Regions from separate parts of the Arthrobacter sp. B3I9 genome, predicted to be linked through region 1. Evidence: riboswitches for the same ligand, from Rfam matches in the RefSeq annotation. Region 1 holds a riboswitch; the other holds the start of a gene.
What was found. Region 1 has a riboswitch for glycine ahead of gcvP (aminomethyl-transferring glycine dehydrogenase). Riboswitches for the same ligand answer to the same signal wherever they lie in the genome.
Positions count from the first base shown of each region.

Region 1 (3,203 bases):
CAGCCGCCGGCGTCCGATCCGGTCACCGAGGCTGCCCATGGCCACGAGGAGACCGGCCAGGACCATGGGATAGGCGTCCACAATCCAGAGGAGCTGCACGCCGGAGGCATCGAGGCTGCGTGCGATGGCGGGCAGCGCGAACGTGAGCGCCGTGTTGTCCACGGCAACCAGGAGGACCGGGAACATCAGCAGGGACAGCGCCAGCCAGTCCCGCCACGGCGCCCGCGGGCGAAGGGCCGCACTGGTCGGGCTGCCGGCAGTCAGGAACGTGTTGCTCATGCTCTTAACTGTACCGTCTGGACGGTACAGTTAAGAAACGCCTCCCGGCGAGGCATGATGGAACGCATGGCCAGACAACCCGTTGCCCGCGAGGCAGTCCTCGACGCCTTTGAGTCGCTGCTCATCGAAGAGGGCGAACGCGCAGCCACGCTCGATGCCGTGGCCCGGCGGGCCGGTGTTTCCAAGGGCGGGCTGCTGTACCACTTTCCGACCAAGGAGGCCATGGTCTCTGTCCTGCTGGAACGGCTGGACCGGCTCCTCGCGGCGGACCTCGCAGCCATGGCCGGAGCCCCCGAAGGAGCCGCCGCGTACTTCATCAAGTCCTCGGTTTGGGCCGATACTGGGCTGGACCGCGTCTTCGTGGCCGCGACCCGGCTGGCCGAGGTGGCCCATCAGGAAACCCTGCAGCGGATCGCCGCCGCCCAGGCCAACTGGCTGGAGCTCCTGGCGGCCGACGTGGGGCCGGGCATGGCGAAAGCCGTTCTCTATATGGGGGACGGCCTGTATTTCAGCGCCATGCTGGCCCGCGGCCCCGGCGGCCCGCTCCCGGAAGTGGAGGACGACGTCGAAAGCCTGCTCGCCGCCGTCGAGCGGCTGCGCGGCTGACGGCTGCTTCCGCCGTCGCCGGGGCCGCCGAAACCGGGCGAGCTCGCCGGAACTTCGGGCTGACCTTTCCGGGCGGAACCGCAGCGCTTCGGTGAATTCGCGACCGCACGGCACCGGTGCCTGAGCCTCGCAGGGACGCGGTTGCGCGGCCGACAGTTGGTTTGCGGAGCGGTGCCGGGCATAGGACAATGGAAGCTGTGACTATGGTCATGAGCAACTGAATATGCCATTTGATCTGCGGCGGGAGAGTCCTGCAAGTAGGTACAAGCAGGCGCCGTAGGAGCAAATCCTCCCCAGGAATCTCTCAGGCCCATGTACCGCCGCGGCAAGGCAACTCTGGAAAGCAGCAGGCTGTCCCTGACACGCTGTGCTCACCGACGGTGCAAGCGGAACCATGAAGCGTGGTCGCGCGGAAACTCTCAGGTCCAATACAGAGCGGGGAGGAACCCGAATCACTGCGGCGTACCCTGCGCCGCCTGAATTATGGAGTTCCTTGTGACTGTTACCCCAGCCTCCTCATCCTTCGTTGACCGGCATATCGGCGCGCGCCGGGCCTCCGACATCGACACCATGCTGAAGGCTGTCGGCTACGACACCGTTGATGCCCTTGTGGACACCGCTGTTCCGAAGGACATCCGGCAGGACTTCCCGCTGCAGCTCGCCGCGGCCCTGAGTGAAGTCGAGGTTCTCGCCGAGCTGCGCAAGCTGGCCGCCAAGAACAAGACCGCCGTCCAGATGATCGGCCAGGGCTACTACGACACCCTCACCCCCGCCGTGATCCGGCGCAACATCCTCGAGGCCCCCGCCTGGTACACGGCGTACACGCCCTACCAGCCGGAAATCTCGCAGGGCCGGCTCGAGGCGCTGCTGAACTTCCAGACCATGGTCCAGGATCTCGTGGGCCTGCCGATCGCCAACGCGTCCCTGCTCGACGAAGCCACCGCGGTGGCCGAGGCCGTGCTGATGATGCGCAGGGCCAATAAGAACAAAGAGGCGCGCGACGGCAAGACTGTCCTGGATGCCGACTGCCTGCCGCAGACCATCGCGATCGTCCGGGGCCGGGCCGAGGCGCTCGGCTTCGAGGTGGAGGTCGCGGATCTGTCCAAGGGACTGCCAGAAGGTGTCATCAACGGCGTGGTGCTGCAGCAGCCCGGCGTCTCCGGCCGCGTCTTCGACCACACCGCCGTGATCGCGGACGCCAAGGAGCGCGGCGCCCTCGTCACCGTCGCCGCGGACCTGCTGTCCCTGACCCTGATCACCCCTCCGGGTGAGCAGGGGGCAGACATCGCCGTCGGCTCCGCACAGCGCTTTGGCGTGCCGCTGTTCTTCGGCGGCCCGCACGCCGCCTACATGGCCGTCCAGAAAGGCCTCGAACGGTCCATGCCCGGACGACTCGTCGGAGTCTCCAAGGACAACGCCGGCGTCCCCGCCTACCGCCTCGCGCTCCAGACCCGCGAGCAGCACATCCGCCGCGAGAAGGCCACCTCCAACATCTGCACCGCCCAGGCGCTCCTGGCCATCGTCTCCTCGTTCTACGCCGTCTACCACGGCCCCGACGGGCTGAAGGCGATCGCGGAAACCACCCACGGCCACGCCAAGACAATTGCCGCCTCGCTCAAGGCCGCCGGCCTGGACGTGCTGCACACCAGCTTCTTCGACACCGTCACCGTCTCCGTTCCCGGCAAGGCCGAAGAGGTTCTCGCCGCTGCCGAGGCCAGGGGCATCAACCTGCGGGGCATCGACGCGGACACTGTGGGCATTTCCGCCGATGAAGCCACGACGGCGGCCATCGTCGCCGACGTCGTTGCCGCTTTCGGTGCGGCTGTCGTCACCGACGGTTCAGCCTTCGGGCTGGACTCCACCGTGCAGCGGACCTCCGCGTACCTGCAGCACCCGGTCTTCAACACGCACCGCTCCGAGACCCAGCTCCTGCGCTACATCCGCCGGCTCTCGGACCGCGACCTGGCCCTGGACCGCACCATGATCCCGCTGGGTTCCTGCACCATGAAGCTGAACGCCACCGCTGAGATGGAAGCCATCTCGTGGCCCGAGTTCGCCTCCATCCACCCCTTCGCGCCGGACTCCCAGACCGCCGGCTGGCGCGAACTGATCGAGGACCTCGAGGCCCAGCTGACCGAGATCACCGGGTACGACCAGGTTTCCATCCAGCCGAACGCCGGATCCCAGGGCGAGCTCGCCGGGCTGCTCGCCATCCGCGGCTACCACCACTCCCGCGGCGACCAGCAGCGCAACGTCTGCCTGATTCCGGCCTCGGCCCATGGCACCAACGCCGCCTCTGCCGTGCTCGCCGGAATGAA
Region 1 is NZ_JAUSYO010000001.1:3,738,655-3,741,857, reverse strand. It holds gene QFZ65_RS17295 (MFS transporter) at 1-279, opposite strand, end outside; gene QFZ65_RS17290 (TetR/AcrR family transcriptional regulator) at 346-885, shown strand; glycine riboswitch at 1,117-1,215, shown strand; gene gcvP (aminomethyl-transferring glycine dehydrogenase) at 1,369-3,203, shown strand, end outside.

Region 2 (3,203 bases), 2.9 Mb from region 1:
CCGAGAGGACGTCCTTGTGGGCCTCGATCTTGGCCTGCAGGTCGGCGTGGTCGATGGTTCCGTCGGCGGCGGTCGCCACAACAACCACCTTCATTCCGGCGAGCACGGCGGAGGCGGCGTTGGTGCCGTGGGCCGAGGCCGGGATCAGGCAGATGTTGCGCTGCTGGTCGCCGCGGGAGTGGTGGTAGCCGCGGATGGCGAGCAGCCCGGCGAGCTCGCCCTGGGATCCGGCGTTCGGCTGGATGGAAACCTGGTCGTACCCGGTGATCTCGGCGAGGTCGGCTTCGAGTCCGGCAATGAGTTCACGCCAGCCGGCGGTCTGGGAGTCCGGCGCGAAGGGGTGGATGGAGGCGAACTCGGGCCACGAGATGGCTTCCATCTCGGCGGTGGCGTTCAGCTTCATGGTGCAGGAGCCCAGCGGGATCATGGTGCGGTCCAAGGCCAGGTCGCGGTCCGAGAGCTTCCGGATGTAGCGCAGCAGCTGGGTCTCGGAGCGGTGCGTGTTGAAGACCGGGTGCTGCAGGTACGTGGAGGTGCGCAGCACCGACTCAGGCAACTCGAACCCTGCAGCCTCCACGACCGGACCGGCGCCAAAGGCGACGACCACCGCGGAGAGGATCTCCGGCGTCGTGGTCTCATCGACTGACACGCCAACTGTGTCCGCATCGATGAGGCGCAGGTTGATGCCGCGGGCCTCGGCGGCGGCGATGACCTTGTCGGCCTTGCCGGGCACGCGGACCGTAACGGTGTCGAAGAACGAGTCGCAGACCAGTTCCCGGCCCGCGACCTTCAGCGTGGCGGCCAGGGCACGGGCGTTGTTGTGGACGGTCTCGGCGATGGCCTTCAGCCCGTCCGGGCCGTGGTAGACGGCGTAGAACGAGGAGACGATCGCCAGCAGTGCCTGCGCGGTGCAGATGTTGGACGTGGCCTTCTCGCGGCGGATGTGCTGCTCGCGGGTCTGGAGCGCCAGGCGGTAGGCGGGGACGCCGGCGTTGTCCTTGGAGACGCCGACGATGCGGCCCGGGAGCGTGCGTTCCATGCCGTTCCGGACCGCCATGTAGGCAGCGTGCGGACCGCCGAAGAACAGCGGCACACCCAGGCGCTGGGTGGAACCGACGGCGATGTCCGCCCCCTGTTCGCCCGGAGGAGTGATCAGGGTGAGGGCCAGCAGGTCCGCGGCCACGGTGACCAGTGCGCCGCGGTCCTTGGCCGCGGCGATGACGCCGGACTGGTCCCACACACGGCCGGACACGCCGGGCTGCTGGAGCACCACGCCGTTGATGTCGCCGTCGGGCAATCCCTTGGACAGGTCCGCAACCTCCACCTCGAAGCCGAGGGCTTCAGCGCGGCCCAGCACGATGGCGATGGTCTGCGGGAGGAGGTCGGCGTCGAGGACGGTCTTGCCGTCCTTGGCGGACTTGTTCTTGTTCGCCCGGCGCATCAACAGCACTGCCTCGGCCACTGCGGTGGCTTCATCGAGCAGGGACGCGTTGGCGACCGGCAGTGCGGTGAGGTCCTGGACCATGGTCTGGAAGTTCAGCAGCGCCTCGAGCCGGCCCTGGGAGATTTCCGGCTGGTAGGGGGTGTACGCCGTGTACCAGGCCGGGGCTTCAAGGATGTTGCGTCGGATCACCGGCGGCGTGACGGTGTCGTAGTAGCCCTGGCCGATCATCTGGACAGCGGTCTTGTTCTTCGCGGCAAGCTTGCGCAGCTCGGCCAGCACTTCGACTTCGCTGAGGGCGCTGTCAAGGCTGAGGGGCTTTTCCTGGCGGATGGACTCGGGGACCGCGCTGTCAACGAGGCCGTCGACGCTGTCGTAACCGACGGCCTTGAGCATGGTGTCAATGTCGGACTGGCGGCGGGCGCCGATGTGGCGGTCTGCGAAGGTGGATGGGGACGATTGAACCGTCATATGAGGAACTCCATAATTCAGGTGGCGCAGTGCGCCACGTTGATTCGGGTTCCTCCCCGCTCTGTATTGGACCTGAGAGTTTTGCTTTGCCTGCTGTCAGCAGCGCGCCGCTTGCACCGTCGGTGAGCCCGGTTTCCCGGACTGCTTTCCAGAGTTGCCTTGCCGCGGCGGTACGTGGGCCTGAGAGATTCCTGGGGAGGATTTGCTCCTACGGCGCCTGCTGAACGTACCGGCAAGACTCTCCCGCCGCAGATCATAAGCCGTGCCACTGGTGGGTGACACGGCTCACACTCTACCTGCTGGACGGGCCGGATGCAAAAACGGGCCCGCACGTGGCGCCTCCCGAAGGCGCCGGTGAAGAGGTCTGGCAGACCGCGGCGGCCCGGCCGCGGCGGTCCACCAAGACCGCCCCGGTACCTCACAGGCGCGGATGTCAGCCGTTCGCGGCTACAGTGCGGATCTCGTCCGCGATGGTCTTTCCCAGCAGTTCGGTGCTGCCGTTGCCGCCCAGGTCAGGGGTGAGGGCTTCGCCTCCCCTTGCCAGGACGTTCTCGAAGGCCTGCACAACGGCGGCAGCCGCGGCATCTTCGCCAAGGTGCTGCAGCATCATCGCTGCGCTCCAGATCTGGCCGACGGGGTTGGCGATGCCCTTTCCGGCGATATCCGGCGCTGAGCCGTGGACCGGTTCGAAGAGGCTCGGGAAACGACGCTCGGGGTTGATGTTGCCGCTGGGCGCGATGCCGATGGTTCCCGTGCACGCAGGTCCCAGATCGGACAGGATGTCTCCGAAGAGGTTGCTGGCCACGACGACGTCAAACCTCTCCGGGTGCAGCACGAAGTTCGCCGTGAGGATGTCGATGTGGTAGCTGTCGGTCCTGACATCACTGAAGTTCTGCGCCATGGCCTCGACCCGCTCGTCCCAGTACGGCATGGTGATGGCGATGCCGTTGCTCTTGGTGGCTGACGTCAGGTGCTTCTTGGGGCGGCTGTCGGCAAGGTTGAAGGCGTACTTCAGGATGCGGTCGACGCCGGTCCTGGTCATGACCGTTTCCTGGATGACCGTTTCCCGGTCGGTCCCTTCAAACATCCGGCCGCCGACGCTGGAGTATTCACCTTCGGTGTTTTCCCGGACGACGTAGAAGTCGATATCCCCGGGAACCCGGTCCGCCAGCGGGCTCTTCACGCCGGCCAGCAGCTTCACGGGCCGCAGGTTGACGTATTGGTCGAAGTGGCGCCGGAACTGCAGGAGGCTCCCCCACAGCGAGATGTGGTCCGGGACGGTGTCCGGGGA
Region 2 is NZ_JAUSYO010000001.1:816,843-820,045, reverse strand. It holds gene gcvP (aminomethyl-transferring glycine dehydrogenase) at 1-1,912, opposite strand, end outside; glycine riboswitch at 2,071-2,168, opposite strand; gene QFZ65_RS03820 (tartrate dehydrogenase) at 2,346-3,203, opposite strand, start outside.
Region 2: another riboswitch for glycine. It lies ahead of gcvP (aminomethyl-transferring glycine dehydrogenase); the one in region 1 lies ahead of gcvP (aminomethyl-transferring glycine dehydrogenase).